Regions from separate parts of the Paenibacillus canaveralius genome, predicted to be linked through region 3. Evidence: riboswitches for the same ligand, from Rfam matches in the RefSeq annotation. Region 3 holds a riboswitch; each other region holds the start of a gene.
The links. A riboswitch is a leader RNA that binds a small molecule or an ion and turns the genes downstream of it on or off. The one in region 3 is predicted to bind cobalamin.
Positions count from the first base shown of each region.

Region 1: another riboswitch for cobalamin. It lies ahead of ABC395_RS11235 (FecCD family ABC transporter permease); the one in region 3 lies ahead of nrdI (class Ib ribonucleoside-diphosphate reductase assembly flavoprotein NrdI).
Region 2: another riboswitch for cobalamin. It lies ahead of ABC395_RS04565 (ABC transporter substrate-binding protein); the one in region 3 lies ahead of nrdI (class Ib ribonucleoside-diphosphate reductase assembly flavoprotein NrdI).

Region 1 is NZ_JBDFMM010000001.1:2,399,746-2,407,567, forward strand. It holds gene ABC395_RS11230 (ATP-dependent DNA helicase) at 1-1,367, shown strand, start outside; cobalamin riboswitch at 1,470-1,671, shown strand; gene ABC395_RS11235 (FecCD family ABC transporter permease) at 1,921-2,949, shown strand; gene ABC395_RS11240 (ABC transporter ATP-binding protein) at 2,946-3,731, shown strand; partial or broken gene ABC395_RS11245 (ABC transporter substrate-binding protein) at 3,758-4,766, shown strand; gene ABC395_RS11250 (hypothetical protein) at 5,061-5,957, shown strand; gene ABC395_RS11255 (ABC transporter ATP-binding protein) at 6,066-6,806, shown strand; gene ABC395_RS11260 (ABC transporter permease subunit) at 6,799-7,545, shown strand; gene ABC395_RS11265 (hypothetical protein) at 7,561-7,822, shown strand, end outside.
Region 2 is NZ_JBDFMM010000001.1:994,892-1,002,713, forward strand. It holds gene ABC395_RS04530 (MFS transporter) at 1-1,029, shown strand, start outside; gene cysK (cysteine synthase A) at 1,124-2,050, shown strand; gene ABC395_RS04540 (GNAT family N-acetyltransferase) at 2,893-3,102, shown strand; gene ABC395_RS04545 (Lrp/AsnC family transcriptional regulator) at 3,476-3,967, shown strand; gene ABC395_RS04550 (aminotransferase class I/II-fold pyridoxal phosphate-dependent enzyme) at 3,980-5,176, shown strand; gene ABC395_RS04555 (aspartyl-phosphate phosphatase Spo0E family protein) at 5,247-5,507, shown strand; gene ABC395_RS04560 (hypothetical protein) at 5,562-6,134, shown strand; cobalamin riboswitch at 6,266-6,471, shown strand; gene ABC395_RS04565 (ABC transporter substrate-binding protein) at 6,651-7,658, shown strand; gene ABC395_RS04570 (FecCD family ABC transporter permease) at 7,660-7,822, shown strand, end outside.
Region 3 is NZ_JBDFMM010000001.1:5,077,277-5,085,098, forward strand. It holds gene ABC395_RS22875 (hypothetical protein) at 1-1,071, shown strand, start outside; gene ABC395_RS22880 (hypothetical protein) at 1,449-2,000, shown strand; cobalamin riboswitch at 2,295-2,490, shown strand; gene nrdI (class Ib ribonucleoside-diphosphate reductase assembly flavoprotein NrdI) at 2,778-3,137, shown strand; gene nrdE (class 1b ribonucleoside-diphosphate reductase subunit alpha) at 3,124-5,208, shown strand; gene nrdF (class 1b ribonucleoside-diphosphate reductase subunit beta) at 5,431-6,390, shown strand; gene ABC395_RS22900 (TolC family protein) at 6,781-7,822, opposite strand, start outside.

The DNA.
Region 1 (7,822 bases), 2.7 Mb from region 3:
AGCAGTGGGACCGGATCGGCTGGGACGTGTTCCAGGACTGTCTCGTCTGCAGCCAGCGCCACCGCTGCGGCCAGACGCTGTCACGCGAGCATTACCGCAAGTCCGCCGACCTGATTATTTGTTCCCATGATTTCTATATGGAACATGTCTGGACTTACGAGGCCCGGAAACGGGAAGGCCAGCTGCCTCTTCTGCCGGAGCACAGCTCCGTCGTTTTCGACGAAGGGCACCTGCTGGAAACGGCCGCGCAGAACGCGCTCACTTACAAATTGAAGCATTCGGTATTTGAAAGCATCGTCATCCGGCTTCTGGAAGGCGAGGTCAGAGAAACGCTGGCGCTGGCTATCGAAGAAGCGATCGTCCAGAGTGAAACATTGTTCCGCGTGCTGGAAAGCGGCAGCTACTCCGTCCCGGCCTCGGACCGGAAGGAATTCGCCTGGAGCGAAGAATTGAAACGGGAAGTAAGCCGGTTCCGGCAGCTGATCGACGTGATCGAAGAAGAGCTTGTGTTCGAAAGCGGACTGTCCACACTGGATGATTACCAGCTCAAGATCGTCGAGGAGCACCTGGAAATGATTCAGCTTGCTTTGAGTTTATTCGATAAGCCGGGGCAGTTGATTTCATGGGTTACGGAAGATTCCGACGGAATTACCCTGGTCATCATGCCGAAGATGGTTAAGGAAATTTTAAGAGACCGCGTGTTTTCGAAAAAAATGCCGGTCGTCTTTTCTTCGGCGACCTTGTCCGTCAACGGTTCTTTCGACTATATGGCGGGCAGCCTGGGCATCGAAAGCTTCCTTTCGTTCTCCGTTCCTTCGCCTTACGATTACGGCTCTCAAATGAAGGCGGGCCTGTATCCCGACAAGCCGGAAGAAGACAAAACCGGCCGGGTTCTCGAACTGCTCAAGGAATCCGACGGCCGGGCGCTTATCCTGTTCCCGTCCCGTGAGGCGCTGGGAACGTTCAGACAAGGTTTGGCGCTGTATCCCGAGTCTGCCGATTACCGGTTTTTGTTCGAAGGCTCGGCTGAAATCAGCCACCTCATCTCGTCTTTTCAGAATGACGAAGAAAGTGTCCTTTGCGCGGTAACGCTGTGGGAAGGGCTTGACATACCGGGACCGTCTTTGTCCCATGTAATCGTCTGGGAGCTTCCGTTTCCTCCGGACGATCCCGTCTTCGCGGCCAAGCGTAAAGATTCGGCTCAGCCGTACGAAGACGTGGACATGCCGTACATGCTGCTCCGCCTCAGGCAGGGCATCGGGCGGTTAATCCGCTCACGCGACGACCGGGGCACGGTATCCGTGCTCGGCCGTGATCTGGATAATCCCGCGGTCAGAGAACAGATCCGTGGGCTTCTTCCGGATTAAGCGACTGGCAATTGTTGCCGATTCCCGGCGTTTCCGCTATGATAAACAAGATGCTTCCGGTCCGTATTCCGTATTTCGCGTAAAATACAGGCCGGACGATAAATTGAATAACTCGGTACAGGTGCTTGCCGCTGAAATTTTAACGCGGTACAGCTTAATAGGGAAGTCCGGTGCAATACCGGCGCGGTCCCGCCACTGTAACAGAAGAGTCGCAGCAACGATTGTCACTGGTATTCGTACCGGGAAGACTGCTGCCGATGATGACGCTGATAGCCAGGAGACCTGCCTGTATCCGTAACACGAACAACCTACGGGAGATAGGGAGGTGTTAGATGCGTGCCATAAAAATCACGGGCGTCTTTCCCTTTGTCTGTAAACGAAGGGGGAGGCGCTTTTTTGCATGGACAGCCATCAAAAAATGAACGGTCGAGGTGAGGACTTGCATTCGGTTTTCAACAAGGAACGGGATCGGGAATCAGGAGAAGCCGGAAGAGTTCGTCCCGCTTCTCCAAGTAAGTACGAAACGGCGCGGCGGCAAACCGCTTTTCCGGTTATGCTCGGCGGCTTAATTCTTCTCCTGCTGCTTTCCGTAACGGCTGCCGTCATGCTCGGTTCCGTACGGATCGAACCGGTCACGGTATGGAAAATCGCTTTTTCGCACATGCCTGGACTCGGAAGCCTGATCGAGCAGGATTGGACGAAAGCGCAGGAGCATATTATCTGGAACATCCGCTTTCCGCGCGTCCTGCTCGGTGTTGTCGTCGGGGCCGGCTTATCCGCGGTGGGGGTAACGATCCAGGCGCTAATCCGCAATTCGCTCGGCGATCCTTACATACTCGGAGTATCGTCCGGTTCGTCGGTTGCGGCCACCCTTGTTCTCCTGTTCGGGGGATTCTCGTTCCTGGGTGCTTACGCGCTGCCGGTATCGGCCTTTATCGGCTCCCTTATCGCCATGGCGCTTGTGTTTACCTTCGCAAAGGTCGGAGGACGCATTTCGACTACCCGGCTGCTGCTTGCGGGAACCGCCGTGGCGAGCATGATGTCGGCGTTTACGAGCTTCATCGTCACGATGGCGCCGAACGCCCAGGGCATCCGCTCCGTCGTTTACTGGCTGATGGGCAGTCTGGCCGGCGCCAAGTGGGAATATCTGACCGCACCGGCTCTGATTGTCGTGTCCGGCATTCTGTTCCTGCTCTTTCAGCACCGGGCCTTGAACGCTCTTCTCGTGGGTGAAGGAGCAGCGGGGACGATGGGAGTCAATGTGCCGGCGTTCCGGACCTGCCTGGTCATCGTAACCGCGCTGATTACGGGAACGATCGTATCCGTCAGCGGTTCGATCGGTTTTGTCGGCCTGATGATCCCCCACATCGTCCGGCTGATGCTCGGCTCCGACCACCGCAAAGTGCTGCCGGTCAGCGTTCTGTTCGGGGCGGTCTATGTCATATGGGCCGACGTTCTGGCCCGGCTCGTACTTGCGCCGGAAGAACTGCCGATCGGTATCGTGACGGCGATTTGCGGCGGCCCGTTCTTCATCTGGCTGCTCCGCAGAAGCTCATACGCATTCGGAGGAACTTCAAAATGAACCTGGAAGCGAATCGTCTTTCCCTGAGCATAGGGGGCAAGAAAATTCTCGATTCCGTTAATCTTGCCGTCCGCGAAGGCGAGTTTATCGGCCTGATCGGACCGAACGGGAGCGGTAAATCAACCCTGCTTAAATCGCTCTACCGCGAGCTTAAACCGGATGCGGGACAAGTGTTTCTGGACGAGCGGGAACTGCTGGGCATGCCTTACAAAAAAGCGGCCGAACTTATGGCCGTCGTCAGCCAGGAATCATCCGTCGAGTTCGATTTCAGCGTCGCGGACATGGTTCTGATGGGGAGATACCCCCACAAGAAATGGTACGAAAGCGATACGGAAGCGGACCTGGAAATATGCCGGGGGGCTCTGGAAACGGTCGGACTCCGTGAATTCGGAGAACGCAGCTTCGCGACCTTGTCCGGCGGCGAGAAGCAGCGGGTGCTTATCGCGCGTGCGCTGGCCCAGCAGGCGAAGTTGCTCATTCTGGACGAGCCGACGAACCATCTGGATATCCGCTACCAGCTGCAGATTATGGAGCTTGTCCGCTCGCTGGGAATCACGACGCTGGCCGCCCTTCACGATCTGAATATGGCGGCTTACTATTGCGACCGTTTATACATCATCAGCGAGGGGGAAATAGCGGCGGAAGGCACTCCCGAGGAGCTTCTGGTCCCTGCTGTTCTCCGGGACATATTCGGCGTACACGCCGAGGTGAACCGGCACGCCTTGACGGGCAAGCTCGTCATTACGTACTTGCCGGAATCTTTTTATAACGCCGGATTATAACGGACGGAGGAATTATTTTGAAAGATATGCGATCTCTTAAACGTTTTTTATTCTTAGGGCTGGCTCTTGTTTGCCTGGCCGCCGCAAGCGCCTGCTCCGCATTCGATTCCACCAAAGAACTCGTACCGAGAGGCGCTGCGGAGTCAGAAGGGACACACGCGGCAGCCGTAGAGCTGGAAAATATGGGGGAGAAGCTTCATTTTAAGGATGCGCCCAAACGGGCCGTGACTTTAAATCAGCATGCTACGGAAGTGATGCTTGCGCTCGGGCTGGAGAAAAACATGGCCGGCACCGCTTACCTGGACGATCAGATTCTTCCGGAGGCTGCAGGAAGCTTACAAACGGGTGCCCGTTCTCGCCAAAACCTACCCGTCCAAGGAAGTTTTTGCGGAGGCCGCTCCGGATTTTGCCTATGCGGGCTGGAAAAGCGCGTTTACGGAGAAAACTCTGGGCACCCGGGGAGAGCTGGCCAAACAGGGGATTCAGACCTATGTGCAGGAATCTTCCAATAAAGCGGCTCCGACTTTGGACGATGTATATGAGGATATTTTGAACATCGGCCGCATTTTCAGGGTAGAAGCAAAGGCAAATGAGCTCGTGGACGGCATGAAGCAGCGCTTAAAAGACATTCAGGAGCAAATCGGCACGGTCGGGACACCTCAGAAGGTGTTCATTTACGACAACGGCGAAGATAAAGCTTTTACGGCGGCCAATACTTACATTACGAGCCTGATTAACATGATCGGCGGCAAAAATATTTTCGACGATATTCAGAAAAGCTGGGTCGAAGTCAGCTGGGAAGAGGTGGTCAGCCGCAACCCGGACGTCATTGTGATCATGGATTACGGCGATACGCCGGTAGAGAAGAAGAAAGAGCTTCTCCTGGGCAAAAGAGAGCTGGCCGATATTCCGGCCATTAAGAACCGGCGCCTGCTCGTTCTTCCTCTGTCGGCCGCTTCCGAAGGAATCCGCGCCCCGATCGCCCTGCAGACGCTGGCGGAAGGGTTATACCCGGATAAAGTACATAAAAAATAAACGGGTCTCTTCCTGCCGGATCTTCGGGCATGGCCATTCCCGGTGTTCGGTCAGATGCAGCGTGAACACGGAAGGTTTGCTTTGAGCTTTTCATATCGTGTATCCCTTTGGATCCGACTGACTGTAACGGAAAGAACTCTGCCCCTGTAAAGGGGCTTTTTTTGTGCGGTGCAAGCGGGCTTTGATAACCGGGAAGTGATTTAAGAAAGTTTTAATAGATGCTTCATAAGGGGTTTATTTTTTTTGCCTATGATGACAGTGGCGGTTAAATACGAAGGATTCAGGAGGAAGAACATGAACAAAAAATGGCTGGTGTTGGGCAGTGTAATCGGAATCAGCAGTCTTATGATGGTCACGACGGGAATCAGCGCCATGGCGGGAACTTCGGGATATGACGCCTACAAGTCCGCGTTGAAAAATTCCAAGACAGTCAAAAGCGTCACAGTTCAGGCAGCGGGATCTTTAAGGGACAACGGGAACGTGGCTCTGAGTGCGAACGGGACGTTTAAAATGAGCCGTGAAGGAGGTTCGGCAAGCGGCACGGGTGAAGTCTCGGTCGGCGGAACGAAACAAATGCTTCAATTTTACAAGCAGGGCGAGCAAGCGATCTTTAAACCGGGAAGCGGAGATGTGTATTATGTCAAAGATACGGGGAGTGAAACGCACAAGCGCTTTAAAGGCAACGGTGAAAATGAAATGCCGCAGCACGTGGAAACCGTGGTGGACGCGCTGGTCGGCAATCTGAAAGATTATGTCGCCGTCGATGTGAAAGAGGACGGAAGCAAGCGCGTGTCGGCGGAGCTGGACGGCGCTCAGCTGCCCGCAGTCGTTCAGGCGATTGCGCCGGTCGTCATCAAGCAGGCGTCCAAGGAGCACGGAGAGCCGGAGAAGAAAACCGGCGCGGCGGATACCCCGTTCGACAGCGGGTTTCTGAAGGATGCCGCACCCGGGCTGACCGCGGATATTCGCCTGGAGAAGGTGGCCGTTAACGCGACGATCAGCCCGTCGAATTATATCCGGCACCAAGAAGCGGAGCTGACTATATCCGGTAAGGACGCCGGGGGCAAGACTCATCAGGTTGTCGTGCATCTGCAGGCGGATCTGTCCGGATATGACGGCACTACGCCGGATACGGTGGATCTGAACGGCAAAAACGTTCAGAAAGTACAGTCGGAGCACAGGAACAAATGACAGGGCAAGAACGGCTAAACGAGACGCACATTGTTTCGTCCGCAGCGGATGGACGCGGGTTACTGGCGTCCGCCGACTACCGGACGGGAAAGGAAGTGAAATTTACCGATGCAGCTTATTCTGGAAGTCAGCGGTTTAACGAAGCAATACCGCGGGAGCGGACGCGGAGTCAGAGAGGTCAGCCTGCGGCTGGAAGCCGGCGACGTCTACGGACTGCTCGGTCCGAACGGAGCGGGAAAGACGACGCTCCTCAAGCTGGTCACGGGGCTGATCCGGGCGGACGGCGGCACGGTCACCTTGTTCGGCGTCGACAGGGCTCTGCGGCACGGGCAGGCGATGGAGAATGTCGGCTGCATGATCGAATCGGCCGACTTTCCGGATTTTCTGACGGCTTGGCAGTATCTCCGCCAGTCCGCACGCTTCTACCCGGGGGTGACGGGACAGCGGATGGAGGAGGTGCTGGATACCGTCGGCCTGCTTCACGTCCGGCATGAGAAAATTAAGGGCTTCTCGGCAGGCATGAAACAAAAGCTGGCCTTGGCCGCCGCTGTCATGCCGGGGCCCAAGCTTGTGCTGCTGGATGAGCCGACGAACGGTCTGGATATCGAGGGGATCGTGATGTTCCGCAGCCTGATCCGCAAAATGTCGGCGGAAGAGGGAACTTCGTTCCTTATTTCCAGCCATATGATCCACGAGCTTGAGCAGCTTTGCAGCCGGGCGGGAATTCTTGCCGGCGGCAGCTTGAAGAGAGAAGGAGATCTCTCGGATCTGGTGCCGGAAGGCGGGACGCTCGAAAGCTTTTACATGACGGAAATCCGTGATAGGGAAGGAGAGCTTCAAGATGCATAGATGGAAAGCGGGTTATGTGAACGAGCTTTATTTACTGCTGTACCGGAAAAAAACCGTCATCTTCGCGGCTGTCTCCGTTCTGCTTCCCGTTCTGTTTGCCGTCTCGTTACAGGCGCTTGGACCTCTGCTGGGATCGATGGCGCTCGGCAGCTCTTTTCCCGTACAGATGCTGAGTATCTATACGGCATTGTGGATTCCGCTCTTTATCGTGATGCTTACGGGCGACCAGTTTCCTCACGAAGACGCTTCAAGAACGCTTAAACTCGCTTTTCTGCGTCCCGGCACGCGCTTTCACGTTTTTACCGCGAAGGCGGCCGCCCAGGGAACGGCGGTGGCGCTGCTGCTGGTTCTGCTCTTCGCGGTCACGCTGCTGTGCGCGATGTTCGCGGGAACGCCCCTCGGCATAGACGATAGCCTGGCTGCGGCCAAAGCGTATGCCGCCGCGTTTGCCGCGATGACCGCCCTGTCGGCCGTATTTGTTTTGGCCGCACAGTTTTTCAAAAGCGCCAGCGGATTCGTCGTCTTCGCCATCGCCTTGTATGCGGCGGCTAAGCTGGCGCCGTTCCTTTTTCAGCCGTTTCCCGCGTTCTCACCGGTGTCTTACACGGATTGGCATCTACTCTGGCTGAATGACGGGGTTCCGGCGGGAAGACGGATGACGGCTTCATTGTTTCTGCTTTCAAGCAGCCTCTTGTTTTTTGCCCTCGGGTATTATAAATTTGATCGAAAAGAAGTGTGAACGGAGAAAAAGCTTATGTCTATCCGTTTCAAGCTGCTGCTGTCGTATGCCGCGATGCTCGTTATTCCGCTCGTGATGATGCTCATAACGGCGATGCTTCTCGTCGTGGTGTTCCGCGGAGATTTGCAGTCGCTTAAAGACCAGTACGGTGAAGGTGAAGGCCGCTTCGAGAACCGCAGCATCGAGCGGCTGCTCAAAGAAATAAAACGAACCACGGAAATTGACCCCGCGGCATGGACGGATACGTCTTATCTGGCGGAAATCGACGGGGAACTGC
Region 2 (7,822 bases), 4.1 Mb from region 3:
ACGTTCTGGGCAGCGGGCAAGTGGGTGAAAGAGCACAACAAAATGAACTGTCTCCGTGCGGGCGTCGTTATGTCGGCGGTTTTTTACCTGCTCGTTCTCATGCTCGGCCTGTCCAGCGTGAATTACATTTTCCTGCTCGGAGCGGTTCAGGGGATGGCTTCGGGCTTTTTCTGGCTGGCGTTTAACATAGTCTATTTCGAAGTTACGAGCCGGGAGACACGGGATAAATTTAACGGCTGGGCGGGTCTGCTTGGAGCGGGCGTCGGCATGCTGGCACCCTGGATTTCCGGACTCATTATCGTTCATATGGCGGGTACGGCCGGTTACCGGGTTATTTTCTCGATATCGCTGGGTATTTTTGTTCTCGGCGTGGCGGTGAGTTTTTTTCTGAAAAAAAGAAAGATCGAAGGCACCTACGGCTGGACGTACGGTTTCCGTCATTTGCGGCAGGGGAATACTCCGTGGCGTCCGGTTTGCGCGGCCTTGATGGCGCAGGGTTTCCGCGAAGGCGTATTCGGGTTTATGATTTCGCTGCTGGTGTATATCGCGACGACGAGCGAGCAGAAGCTCGGAAGCTATGCCTTGGTTACTTCGGGAGTTTCCTTCGTCAGTTTCTGGCTGGTCGGCCGTGTCCTAAAACCCAAATACAGAAGCAGGGGGATGCTCGTCGGGGTCCTGATGGTGATCGCGGCGATTCTGCCGTTTTTTTGGAAGGTGAATTTCATGACGCTTCTCGTGTTCGGGATCGGTACGTCACTTTTTCTGCCGCTGTTTACGATTCCCATGACATCGTCCGTGTTTGATTTGATCGGGAGAGACGAGGAGAGCGTTAAACACCGGGAGGAGCTCGTCATTTTGAGGGAGCTGGCACTGAACGCGGGGCGGATACTGGGCACGCTGTTGTTTATTGCCGTCGTCTCCCAGAGCACCTCTCCGATGGTGATTAATACTCTGCTGCTTGTGATCGGAAGCGCGCCTTTCCTGAGCTGGCTCTTTATGAGGAAAGTGCTGCATCCAGAAAACTCTTGACAGAGCTGTCCATTCCTATAAAAATAGTGGGTATATGTTTGGAACCCAATGTGTTGGAAAGAGGAACAATCGTGCTTCGGGGAGGAGACCGGAAATGAGCGGGAAACTGGTAAACAGCATCGCGGAACTGATTGGGGACACGCCTGCCGTACGGCTTAACCGCCTGACAAGCGAAGAGCATGCGGAAGTCTATGTTAAGCTGGAATATTTCAATCCGAGCGGGAGCGTAAAAGACCGCGCGGCTTATAATTTGATCATACAGGCCGAGAAAGACGGCCTGCTTCAGCCCGGCGCGACGATCATCGAGCCGACAAGCGGCAACACCGGGATCGGACTGGCGATGAACGCGGCCGCGAAGGGGTATAAAGCGATTCTGGTTATGCCGGATAACATGACCAAGGAGCGGATCAATCTGCTCAAGGCCTATGGAGCGGATGTGGTGCTGACGCCTGCGGCGGAACGTATGCCGGGTGCCATTGCCAAAGCGCTGGAGCTTCAGCGCGGCATTCCCGGCAGTTTTATCCCGCAGCAGTTCGAGAACAAGGCGAACCCGGACATTCACCGGGTGACGACCGCCTTGGAGATTATCGAGCAGACGGGCGGGAGGCTCGACGCGTTCGTCGCTTCGTCCGGTACGGGCGGAACGATCACGGGCACGGGCGAGGTGCTGCGCGAGCGGATCCCCGGCATCGGGATCTACGTCGTCGAGCCCGCCGGATCGCCGGTGCTGTCGGGCGGAGAGCCCGGCCCGCACAAGCTGGTCGGCACGTCGCCCGGCTTCGTGCCGAAGATTTTGAACACGGACGTCTATGACGAGATCGTCCGTGTGGAGGACGAGGATGCGCTGCGTACGACCCGGGAGCTCGCGGCCAAGGAGGGCATCCTCGTCGGTCCGTCCGCGGGCGCGACCGTGTGGACGGCCATCCAGGTGGCCCGCAAGCTGGGGCCCGGCAAGCGCGTTCTGTGCATTGCGCCCGATACGGGCGAGCGGTACCTCAGCATGGACATTTTCGGCGAATAAAGCGCGGGATGGCGACGCATGCGGCCGCATCCCTCACAGCGGCATTCCGCGGGGATGGATTTCCATGCACGAAGCTCGTTCAGGCTGAGCGAGGACGGACGCGTCGCGCCAATGTCAGCAGACGAACCGGTGGCGCTCGCATAGGGCACATGCCGCAGAGGCTGCTTAATCGGCCTGCATAAAAAAGAGCTTTCCCTGAAATTCGGGGAAAGCTCTTTTTTATGCAGCCCGGCTTATGCAGCCCGGCTTATGCAGCCCGGCTTATGCAGCCCGGCTTATGCAGCCCGGCTTATGCAGCCCGGCTTATGCAGCCCGGCTTATGCAGCCCGGCTTATGCAGCCCGGCTTATGCAGCCCGGCTTATGCAGCCCGGCTTATGCAGCCCGGCTTATGCAGCCCGGCTTATGCAGCCCGGCTTATGCAGCCCGGCTTATGCAGCCCGGCTTATGCAGCCCGGCTTATGCAGCCCGGCTTATGCAGCCCGGCTTATGCGAATGCCTCACCGATACCGGGGAAGGCACATATATAAAGAACGGAGAGTTACGAACCGCTGTTTACAAAGAACGCCACACCGAAAAAGGCCGGCTCCTGTGTTTTTGTCCTGCGCCTATTTACGGTCGGTGCTCGGTAGGCGAACAATTTTTAGTGAAAGAGTGGAATATGAGAGTAAGTGATTGAATAAAAATACAATATCATGTATAATTATGATAACTTCACTTGTTCGTAGAAAGGTGGCTTGCATAAATGATTTCCTTGTCCGGTGAAATGCCTAAACCATGGGTCCTAAACCCCTTTATACAATCCTATACAGAATTAACTTCCCAGAAGGTCGATCGCAAAAGTTTGAAAGGGATCGGAAACGGCCGTTTTATTTCCGCGTACGAAGATCAGAAGCTGGTCGGAATCGCGTTTTGTACCGGGGACGTGGAGTGGGAGAACGAAGTTTCACTATCGGTCCTTGTTCTCCCGTCCTACCGCAAGAGCGGGATCGAATCGGCGATGCTGCGTCTGCTTCGCGGCAAACAGTCTGCCTACAGCCGCACGGTAGGCTAAAGCGGAAAGTACCGGCAGGATGGAGACCCGTCCTGGGTGTACTAAGACCGACAAGGGAGCGCCCGGCCTCCCCGGAAGACCGGCAAAGGAGATTGCCTGCACGGGAAAAGGCTCTCCGAGCAGAATTCCGGCGGGAAGAAGAGCCGCGTCCGGTCTTGGATTAACCTGGCGGCTTTCCGCCGCCGGGCGATGCCGCACTGTGCGCGGGCAAGTAGAGGAAGCTGCAAAGCGCGTGCTTGCGGCTTTTTCGCGCTTCCGTTTTTTATTGAATTCGGCGGGGGCTGCGTGTAATATGGAAGATAACGATTTTCCCTATCCGATGCTTGATTTCATTGGACCTTATTCATGATGATTCTTAGTGGGAGGCTTGACGATGGACGATTTGAAGCACAAGATTCTGGATATTCTGAAAGAGGATTCCCGCCGCTCTCCGGCGCTTATCGCGACGATGCTGGGAATTACCGAAGAAGAGGCGTCGGCCGCCATCCGCCAGATGGAAGACGAACACATCATCGTGAAATACGCCACCGTGCTCAACTGGAGCAAAGTGGACAGCGACAAGGTAAACGCGCTGATCGAAGTGCAGATCACGCCTGAACGGGGAACGGGATTCGACGCGATTGCGGAACGCATTTATTTATATCCGGAAGTGAAGTCGGTCTACCTGATGTCGGGAGCTTACGATCTGCTTGTGGAGATCGAGGGCCGCACGCTTAGGGAAGTGTCTTCTTTCGTTTCCAGCAAGCTGTCGACACTGGACCGGGTATTGTCAACGAAAACTCATTTTATTCTGAAAAAATACAAACAGGATGGGATCATTTTTGATGACCGTGAGGATGATCATCGGATGCTGGTCTCACCATAAAGGACGATGACGATGATAAACCAGGAAGAAATCGGACGTAAACCGAAATCCATGCAGGGCTATTTGTCACCGCTGGTCCGGGATATTCCTCCTTCGGGCATCCGGCGTTTTTTTGATTTGGTAAGCGGAAGCAAGGATATTATTTCTCTCGGCGTCGGGGAGCCGGATTTTGTGACGCCTTGGCATGTCCGCGAGGCATGCGTGTATTCTCTGGAAAGAGGCCGGACGAATTATACGCCGAATGCGGGCCTTCCTGAGCTTCGCGAAGCGATCGCCGAGTACTTGTATACGAGTTTTGCCGTAAAATACGAGCCCTCGAACGAAGTCGTCGTTACGGTCGGCGGCAGCGAGGCGATTGACCTTGCGCTGCGCGCGCTGATTACGCCGGGCGATGAAATTCTCGTTCCGGAGCCCTGCTACATCGCATACAGCCCGATCGTCACGATCGGCGGGGGAGTCCCGGTCGGCATCGAGACCTTCGCGAAGGACAGCTTCAAACTGAAGCCCGAAGCTCTCCGCGCAAGTCTGACGCCGAAATCCAAGGTGCTCGTGCTGAGCTATCCGAGCAATCCGACCGGCGGCATCATGACGTACGAGGATTGGGAGCCGATCGCCCGAATCGTGGAAGAGAACGATCTGATCGTTATCGCCGACGAAATCTACGCGGAGCTCACATACGGAAGCAGGCACGTAAGCTTCGCTTCGCTGCCGGGCATGCGTGACCGTACGATTCTCGTCAGCGGCTTCGCGAAAGCTTTTGCCATGACGGGATGGAGAGTCGGATATATGTGCGGACATCCGGACCTGATCTCGGCCATGCTGAAGATCCACCAGTACACGGTAATGTGTGCCCCGATCATGGGCCAGATCGCCGCTCTCGAGGCGCTGCGCAACGGCCTGGAAGAGAAAGACCGGATGATGGAGTCTTATAATCAGCGCCGGCGCCTGGTGGTACAAGGCTTCCGGCAGATCGGTCTCGACTGCCACGAGCCGCAGGGCGCGTTTTACGCGTTCCCTTCCATCGCTTCGACGGGTCTCAGCTCCGAAGAGTTCGCTCAGAGACTCCTGACTGAAGCGAAGGTGGCGGCTGTGCCGGGGCAGGTGTTCGGGAACGGGGGAGAAGGCTTCGTCCGTTGCTCGTATGCGACTTCCGTTTCACAGCTGAACGAAGCTTTGGACCGTATTGGGTCTTTTGTGAAAAATTTGTAAAGACTTGTCCCAAAAAATAGTTTTCAGAATCGGAAAAAACTGATATCTTTAGGGTAAAGGAGGGATATGTATGGCTTATTTAGAATATCGTCTGGCCGACAATTCGGGTTGGTTCAGCCATGACGTTTCCGATCAACGCTGGTTATCCAAACGACCTGCCAAATTAGCCTCCCTCTTTCACCTGGAAGAAGAAATTCAGTTTATGCGGAACAGACTGGAGCAGATGGTCCAGTCCGGTGAGGCTATGACTTCCGAGTCCGTAATTGAAATGAGTATGCTTCTTGATCATAAGATTAACGAATATATGAATCTAGTTCAGAAGAGCCGGTAAATGCCGGCTTTTTTGCAGCGTTTGCACAGGCTATCAGGCTACGGAGGGGTTACGATGACACAGAAACGCTGGTTACCGGCTGCTGTACTGCTTCTATTATTCACCGTCTTGGTTTCCGGGTGCGGGAAGGCCCAGCCCAAAGCGGATGTTTCCATCTTTATGATGGCCCGCGACGGCATATCGGTCGAAGCCGCTTTTAAGCTTGAAAACTCGTTGAAAGCGCTTGTGGGGGACAAGCCGTCGATCTACCTGAACACGTCTCCGCTTTTTTCCAATGAGAAGATGATTGTCGAAATGGGGTACGGGAATCACGGTATCCTGATCATCCCGGAAGAACAATTTAAGATTTATGCGGCCGAAGGGGCGTTTTTGCCGCTGGATGAGCATTTCAAGCAGGAAGACTATCCGGAGGGCGTGCTTGAGGCGACGATTGAACCTGCCGGTAAGAAGAAAGATCCGCCCGAAGCGCCCAAGAAGGAGACGCATCTGTACGGCATTCCGCTCCAGTATTCCAAGTGGATGAAGGACAACGGCGTTGAAGGCAAAGGGCTCGTCGCTTTCATGGCGGTGAACAGCCGCAATCCCGAGCTGTCGTTCGAGGTGCTCAAGAAGATCGCCGCCAAATGATGACGCGACTGCTGTAGCCGTCGTGACTCTAATATGAGCCGCGTCCCCTGCCGGGTTAGTTACGGTGACTAAAGTCCTTGTCTTTCCGGCGCCGCTTGGCCTATAATGAGGGATGAACTTGAAGGCCCAACCTCATACGTTTACCGTCAGGTCCCGAAGCGGCGTCTCTCAGCGGAGATAAAGCCCAGGGTGAAAAGGGAAGCCGGTGCAAATCCGGCACGGTCCCGCCACTGTAATACGGAGATCGTCTTACGATGCCACTGTCCGCAAGCGGATGGGAAGGCAAGACGGTCGACTATCCGTAAGTCAGGAGACCTGCCTGCCGGTTTGCAGCACAATATCCTTCGAGGAGAGGATCGCGCGAAACCGGAAAGGACGTCCGACTGACGGCCGTTTCACCTCGTGATTCTGAAAGTTATCCCCTCTATCTCCGGATAGAGGGGATTTTTTGTTGATATGCGCAAACATCGTGGGACAAACCTCAAGTCAAACTAAACCGGTAAGGGAGTAGAGAACATGAACAACGAACGAAGAACCGCCAGGGGTTTCAAATACGCCCTGCTGATGCTTGTTTTGACACTGGCTATCGGGCTGACGGCCTGCGGCCAGAAAAGCGCGGATAACGGAACGGCGGGAACGGCCTCTCCGGCGGCCAGCACGGCTCCGCAAACGAACGCGAAGAAAACGCAGTATCCTTTGAAAGTAACCGACGCGACAGGCAAGGAATTTACATTCGAGAAAGCGCCCGAGAAAATCGTTTCGGTATCGCCGGCGGAGACGGAAGCTCTTTTCGCGATCGGTCTGGGCGATAAAATCGTCGGCGTGTCCGATTTTGACGATTATCCTGCGGAAGCGAAAACGAAGCCGAAAATGGGCGGAATTACGCAGCCTAACCAGGAATCGGTTATCGCTTCGGGAGCCGACATTGTTTTCACAGGCGTTTCGATGAAAAAAGAATCGGTCGAGAAATTGCGTGCCATGGGCATTAATGTATTTAAGGTAGAGCCTAAGACGCTTGACGACGTCATGAAAAATATTCAGCTTTACGGTCAGATTACGGACCATCAGGAGCAGGCGGAAAAAGTCACCGCAAAAATGAAAGAAGACCGTCAGAAAGTCACGGATGCTGTAAAAACCGTGGCAGCGGACAAGAAGAAAAAAGTCTATATCGAATTCTCTCCGGGCTGGACAGTCGGCAAGGGTGAGTTTATGGATGAGCTCATCACCCTGGCAGGCGGTATCAACGTCGCTTCCGACATTACGGGCTGGAAGCAGATCAGCGAGGAGAAAATCATCCAGCAGAACCCGGACGTTATTTTATTCGCCAAAGACGTGGTGGACGACAAAACGAAAAAGAGTCTCGAAGAGCTTATTCGCGGACGCAGCGGATGGAACGAAATTAATGCCGTTAAAAACAACCAGGTGATCGGTCTCGACCAGAATACGCTGACCCGCCCGGGACCGCGTCTGACAGAGGGGCTTCTGCAAATGGCTAAAGCTATCTATCCGGACTTGGTGAAATAAAATGAAACCTAAATGGGGACTTTGGGGAGGAGTAGGAGTTTTACTCCTTCTTCTTTCTATTGTGCTGAGTCTTTCGCTGGGCTCGGCCCATCTGCCGGTGAGTCAGATCGCTTCGATTCTGGGGAGCAAGCTGCCTTGGATCGGAGACAAAATCACGCCGGACT
Region 3 (7,822 bases):
GGACATATCCGGTCCGAAATCTGGTTTACCCAGACGTTCGACGGCTCCGGCCGGAAAAAACATCTCGGCATAGGCCGGTACCGCTCCGACCGGCTTACCTTAACGGACACGCTGACGAACTGGGCGAACGATGACCATCTGACGTTTCTGGGCGTCGTCGAAAGCCCCCCTCCCCACGTGCTGAACGGCTCCGAGCTTAAAGATTCCATCTGCTCCTTCCGGTTCAAGTGGTCGAAGGAGGAGCAGGCGGCGGTATCCGCCAAGTACAAATTCGGCGCTTCTCTCAACTTTAGCGGCAAAGTTCCGGTCGTAGGTCTCGGTGGCGAGCTGAAGATCGCTTATGAGCGGGCGCGTTCCGTCACTTCGGAAATGAAGAGCATCAAAGAATTTTCGATTGAGCTGTATCCGTCCTTCACCAAAAAAACGGCTACGCATTTGTATATCCGTCCCAACATAACCCGGCACACCTACAAGCTGGGAGATTGGCAAAATCAAGACCTGGGAGTGCAGCTCAGTCTTTTCTCCGTCTCGGATCTGAGCATCGAGGCCCGTAAAGGGAAATCCTTGAGTACGTTCCCGAAGCGGCCCGATCCGAACCATATCGAGAACTATGTGCGGCGGTTTACGGATCTGCCCGATTATACGAATAAGCAGCTTTCGTTCAGTATGCCGGTCAACTGGTCGGAATCTATGAAAATCGAAGAAAATTTTATTAAAATCAGCAAAACCGTCACCTCCGTCTCCAACAGCGTATCCGTCGAATGCAAGCCTGCGGGCAAAGCCCCCGGCGACGTGTTCTCGATCGGTGTAGGGTCCAGCTTCATGTACACGTATGAAGTGAACGTATCCACCCAATTTTCATCGCAAATGGGCTGTACGGTCCGTTACCCGAATCCTCGCACGGATGAACCGGACGATATCAGCGAAGTGAAGCTGCTCATGTATGTGTTTTACCCCGATAAAAACAAAACGGACCGCTGCTACTGGATTCCGGAGGAAACGAAGAACCAGTATCCCTGGTGCGTGGCGTGGTCCGTGGATGAGCTGGTTAAGCAGGGCAGCGGCCAGTAAGGCAGCCGGATAGTTTTTTTCCATCAATCTGACGGCCATGGTTTAGGACGCCGCCTCTTTCTTTTGGCTGCTGCGGCTTCAAAAAGCTGTATACCGCTTCCGCAAGCTCAGCCGGAGGGCTCGGACCTTTGGAAGTCCGCTTGCGGTACAGAAGCAGCTCAGCCGTTATAAAACGGCACAGGGAAATTTCTCTGTGCTTTTTTTGCTCTGGGGCCTCCTGCTTTCGCTGCGTAAAATTGATTGACTAAATACATTCAAAAAAGCAAAATAGTTACATATACTGCTGTACTCATGATGTGATCGACGATCATTGACACGCAGCGAAACAGCACGCCGGGAACGGCGCGATACGAAAATTCACCCGGAGGAAAACCTTTATGGTTAGTTACGCTTGGCTCACCGGCATGCTGCTGCTTTTGTTTTTCGGTTTAAACGTCCTGCTGAATTATTTATCGCGCCGGGACCACGAACCTGTGCCGTCCTTGAAGACGAAAATTTGGGCGATTCCGGTTTTTTCCTTGCTCATCATCGGGCCGGTAATCGGTTTTGCTTTCTTATATATGACATTTTTCCGGGGGTTTGAACATACCGGCTCCCTCATCAGTTTTACGGGCAAAGCGGATCTCTTCACTTTTTCCCTGGTCATCTTGCTGAGCTTCCTGATCTTCGAGACTTTTATTCATCCCCTCCTCCATGCCATGATCCGTTACGGACTCAAGAGGCCCCCTTCCGTTTACGGCAGACAAATCATCACGATTATCGCGGACTGTCTTCTGATCTATGTTTTTGCTCATCTGATTCCCGGCGTATATATCCAAGATTTTTTGTCCGCTCTCACTTTGTCTGTCGCTCTGCACGTGATCGAATGGATACTTGCAGGCATAATGAGTCTTTATAAAAAGAACAACAAAAAAAATGTAAACATGTAAAAAGGGATCAAGCTCTATCCAAGGAGCTTGATCTTTTTTTAACGGGCTGCACCTGAAACCACCCGTTCAGCATATGAAAATCAGCTTGGCCGTATGGCTTGCCGGCGCCCGCAAACTTTGTCGAAATAAAAAGAAACGGAAATAAAATCTCGCCCGTTTATCGGCAGGTTATCACACCTTTTTCGCCTTTTATCTCGGTTTTTCTCCCCTTGTTGAGTCCTTACGCACAGTTGACAAACCACAATATATTGAGGTAAATTCATATCTATCACCTACATATTCACTATATATAGACTATATATAGATTGGACAGGTTTCCCGCCCCCGAGGCGGGAATCAAAAGGGAAGTCCGGTGCGAATCCGGCGCGGTCCCGCCACTGTCAACGGGGAGCGCCCCACCCATACCGCCACTGACGGATGCCGTCGGGAAGGCCGCGGAGGGGCGCAATGAACCTGGAGCCAGGAGACCTGCCTGTCTGAAAGACACCGCTGAACCTACGGGAGATAGGGAGGTGTCCGGACGTTTTTCACATTGCAGCCGCTAGCACGGCTGTCCCCTCCACCGCCTTCGGGCGGGGAACCGGACGGCCGGCTTGTACGCGCGGCTTCAGCCGGCCTTTTCGCCGAGCCGTCAGAGGCAGGCGAAGAGGCCGGGAACTGACTGTGAATCCAGAGCCGCTCTTTGTCACAAAGAGCGGCTTTCATCCGGGCGCGCCGACTACTTCCCGTAGCCGGCGCGCCCCGTATTTTTGATAGAGTGGAAAGGAAGATGCTTCCATGCTGGTAGTTTACGATTCCCGTACGGGAAATGTTCAACGATTCATTAACAAGCTGAATTTGAAGGCCGTACGGATCGAAGAGGATTTGACGATCCAGGAGCCGTTCGTCCTTGTTACTTATACGACCGGATTCGGTCAAATTCCCGGCAAAGTGCTGGACTTTCTGAAACATCACTCTTCCTTTCTGCGCGGTGTCGCCGCAAGCGGCAACCAGAACTGGGGACAATCTTTTGCCCTGAGCGCCGACCGCATTTCATCGGCATACGGTGTTCCGGTGCTTGCCAAATTCGAACTTTCCGGCACGTCTAGCGACGTGGAACGATTCCATAAAGGGGTGCGCCATCTTGAAGCATATTGAACTGAACAACGAACTCATGATACCGGGGGAAGACGGTTTTTACCGTCTGGAGAAAGACCGCGAAGCGCTGGACGCCTTCCTTGAAGAAGTGCAGGGGCAGACCGTTCCTTTCGGCAGCATCAAAGAACGCTACGATTATCTGATCGGCGAAGATTTCTACGAGAACGTGTACGAGCAGTACACGCTGGAGCAGATCGAAGCCATCCACGAAACGATCCGCGAAAGCGGCTTTAAGTTCCAGTCCTACATGGCCGCTTCGAAATTTTATAAAGATTACGCCCTGCGCACCAATGATAAAAAGCAAGTCCTCGAATCGTACGAGGACCGCGCCGCCATCGTCGCCCTTCACCTCGGTGAAGGCGACTTCGGCAAAGCGCAGCGGATCGCCAAGGCGATCATCGAGCAGCGCGTCCAGCCGGCCACGCCGACGTTCCTGAACGCAGGACGCAGCCGCCGGGGCGAAATGGTCTCCTGCTTCCTGCTGGAGATGGACGACTCCCTGAACTCCATCCAGTACGTCATCGGCACCTGCATGCAGCTGTCCAAAATCGGCGGCGGCGTAGCCGTAAACATGTCCAAGCTGCGCGGACGCGGCGAGCCGATCAAAGGCGTCGAAGGCGCCGCCAAAGGCATCATGCCCGTCATGAAGCTGCTTGAGGATGCCTTCTCTTACGCGGATCAGATGGGTCAGCGCCGGGGCTCCGGAGCGGTCTACTACTCCGTGTTCGGCTGGGACATCATCGAATTCCTCGACTGCAAAAAGATCAACGCGGACGAGAAATCCCGTATCCAGACGCTTTCCATCGGCCTGATCGTGCCGCAGAAATTTTACGAGCTGGCCGAGCAGAACAAGCCGCTGCACGTGTTCGCCCCGTTCTCCGTCTATAAGGAATACGGCCGTCACCTCGACGATATGAATATCGACGAGATGTATGAAGAGCTGCTCGCCAACCCGAACGTGAAGAAGAAAGTCGTAATGAGCGCCCGCGACATGCTGACCAAGATTGCCGTTATCCAGCTCGAATCCGGCTATCCGTACATCATGAACCGTTCCAACGCAAACCGCGGACATGCTCTGAAAGACATCGGCAAAGTGAAAATGTCCAACCTGTGCACGGAGATTTTCCAGCTTCAGGAAACGACGGAGATCGGCGATTACGGCCAAGGCGATATTATCCGCCGGGACATTTCCTGCAACCTCGCTTCGCTTAACATCGTGAACGTGATGGAAACGAAAAGCATCCGCGACTCCGTCCACAGCGGCATCGAAGCGCTGACTTCCGTCAGCGACAACACGACGGTAGCGAACGCGCCGGGCGTTGTAAAGGCGAACAAGGAGCTTCATTCCGTCGGTCTCGGCGCGATGAACCTGCACGGTTATCTGTCCAAAAACCGGATCGCCTACGAAAGCCCGGAAGCGAAAGAATTTGCCCGCGCCTTCTTCATGGCCATCAACTTCTACTCGCTGGAGAAAAGCATGGAAATCGCACGCGACCGCGGCGTCACTTTCGCCGATTTCGAACGGTCCGAATATGCGAAGGGCACCTATTTTGCCAAGTATGAAGTGAAAGATTACCGTCCCGAATCCGATAAAGTCAAAGCTCTTTTCGAAGGCATGGATCTTCCGTCTCCGGAAGACTGGAAAGCTCTCAAAGAGCAAGTCATGAAGCACGGCCTGTACCATGCTTACCGTCTGGCCATCGCGCCGACACAGAGCATCTCGTACGTGCAAAACGCGACTTCCAGCGTTATGCCGATCGTCGACCAGATCGAAACGCGCACGTATGCAAACTCGACCACTTACTATCCGATGCCGTACCTGTCCAAAGAAAACATGTTCTTCTACAAGTCGGCTTACCGGATGGACCCGTTCAAGATCATCGATCTTATCGCGGAAATCCAGGAGCATGTGGACCAGGGCATTTCCACGGTGCTGCACGTAAACAGCGACATCTCGACCCGCGAGCTGGCCCGCAACTACCTGTATGCCGCCAAAAAAGGCCTCAAATCGCTCTACTACACCCGCACGAAGCGGCTGACCATGGAAGAATGCCTGAGCTGCTCCGTTTAAGAGAGAGCCGGGTTAAGAATAGATTCGTTTAAAAGAAGCCGGCTCGCGGCACGAACGTAATAAACGCTCCGTGCAGGCCGCAAACATCCGTATGGCGCTTACCCTATAAGCAGCTTTATGCTGGGCCCGAACTTGGAAGCCCCGCATAAAGCTGCCTACGGTTATGCACGGCAGCGACTCATGCCGGATTTGCAGCGCGCCCCATCCAAAGGAGAGAAAATGATGAAAGCCGTCAATTGGAATAAACCCGACGACGATTACACCTGGTCGTTTTGGCAGCAGAACGTGATGCAGTTCTGGACCGAAGAAGAAATTCCCCTTTCCGACGATAAAATGGTCTGGATCGAGATGAGCCCCGACGAGCAGGATGTCTACAAGAAGGTTCTGGGCGGCCTGACGCTGCTGGACACCCTTCAAGGCGGAGTCGGCATGCCGAGGCTCGTCGAGCACATGGACGGGCTCCAGCGCAAAGCGGTGCTGTCGTTCATGGGCATGATGGAGCAAATTCATGCGAAGTCCTACAGCAGCATCTTCACGACACTGGCGAGCAACGAGGAGATCGACGGCATTTTCCGCTGGGTCGAAGAAAACGGACGCCTGCAGCAGAAAGCGGATCTCATCAACCGCTACTACAACAGCATCCAGTCCGACAAAGACCTTTATCTGGCGATGACGGCTTCCGTTTATCTCGAAAGCTACCTGTTCTACAGCGGCTTCTTCTATCCGCTCTACCTGGCCGGACAAGGCAAAATGACGAACAGCGGCGAGATCATCGACCTCATTCTGCGCGACGAAAGCATCCACGGCCTGTACGTCGGTACGCTGGCGCAGGAGCTGTTCGCGACTCTGAGCGAAACCGAGCAGCAGGAAGCCGCCGAAGAGCAGATCAAGCTGCTCCTGGAGCTGTACGAGATCGAGAAGCTTTACACCGAGGAGCTCTACACTCCGCTCGGCCTGCAGGACGATGTGCTGCGCTATGTGCGTTACAACGCCAACAAAGCGCTGATGAACCTCGGACGCGATCCTTACTTCCCGGAAGAACCGGTTCATCCCGTCGTTCTGAACGGAATCCGGACGCAGACGAAGCAGCATGACTTTTTCTCGAAAAAAGGCAACGGCTACGTCCGCGCTCTCCGCGTCGAGCCGCTTAGCGACGACGACTTCAGCTTCGAAGGGCTGTAAGCCGCCCCGGCGGTGCCCTTCACAGCCCGGCCGGATACGCAAGCGGCCGGGTATACGCAAAAAGACGTACAAAATTGGAGACAATTTTGTACGTCTTTTTTGCGTTCGGGCAGCGGGGCTGCCGGAGGCGGACGCTCGCCGTGCTCGATGTGCGGTGGTGTGCATGCGACAGACCCTTGCATAAAAGCCACCCTATACCGGTGATGCCTCTCATCTGCCTTGATTGGTGCCATCCCGTTTCCGGCAGTCAACCCTTCCCTAGATACAAAAAAAGGCCGATCCCAAGGACCGGCCCCTTCCATTCATGGCAGCCATATTAAGTTCGTATACATTTAACTGCATAAAGCTCCGCTATCCGCTCATCAGCCTAATTTTTGAAACGGCTGCTTTTTACGAAATAAATCCTCTGTCCATCGCTTCGGCTTTGCGCACCAGCGCGAAGTATTTCAGCCGGGCACCCTCCAGCGTGGTTTGAGCCTGCTGAAGCTTGAACGAAAACTTCTCGTAATCATGCTTGGAGACAAATCCGTTTTCGTAACGGATTTTCATTTTGGCGACGTCGGCCTGCGCGTCCTTAAGGTTACGCTGCTCGTTCAGCACGGTCTGATAAGCGTTCTCGGCATCGCTGTAGGTCGCATAGATCTTTTTGACCAGCTCGGCTTTCGTCTGTTCCTGCTTCTGGTAAGCGATCCCCGTGTTGATGTTCTGATACTGGCCGCCGTACGTATTCTTGGTCACGGTATTCTGCTGCTGCCAGATGGCTTCGTCGATGCCGTTGTGATCCATTTTCAGCTTAAAAGAATTGGCCAGCAGCGTCTCGGTATCTTTCTTCGCAACCGGCTGCACGTTTCCGGACACGGCGGACGGCTCTTCAAGAAGCAGATCCGGGCTGTATTCCACGCCGATATCGAAGCAAAGCTGTACGAGACCCAGCCGGTAGTTGTTCTCCAGCGTCTGAATATCGTCGCCGATTTTGTTCACCGCTTTGCGGGCGGTTTCCACATCTTCGGGAGAGGCGAGACCGGCGTCGCTCAGCACCTGGGCGCGTTTCGTCTCTTTCTCCGCCACGCCTTTGTACTCATGCATGAGGGCGATCTGCTTCTTGGAGCCGAGAAGCTGCACGTATTGCGCCGTCACTTGAAGCTTGATGCCCTCAATCGCTTCGTCGGTCTGGAGCAGGTTGTTCCACATATCCGTATCGAGCTGATGCGAGGTAGTTTTCATCTGTTCGCGCTGGGCCTGCAAAATCTGGTTAATGCCATTAACCATTTGGCCCTGACCTTCGATGACCTTGTTCAGCACCGTATTCGTTTCGACAACCGGACCGATCCAGAAGAAGCTGTCCGGAGTCGCTTTAGCCGGGTCGATCTGATACTTCTTCATCGCCTCGGGCGTCATGTAATCCTGCGGGGAAGCCGGAAGCTTATAGCCT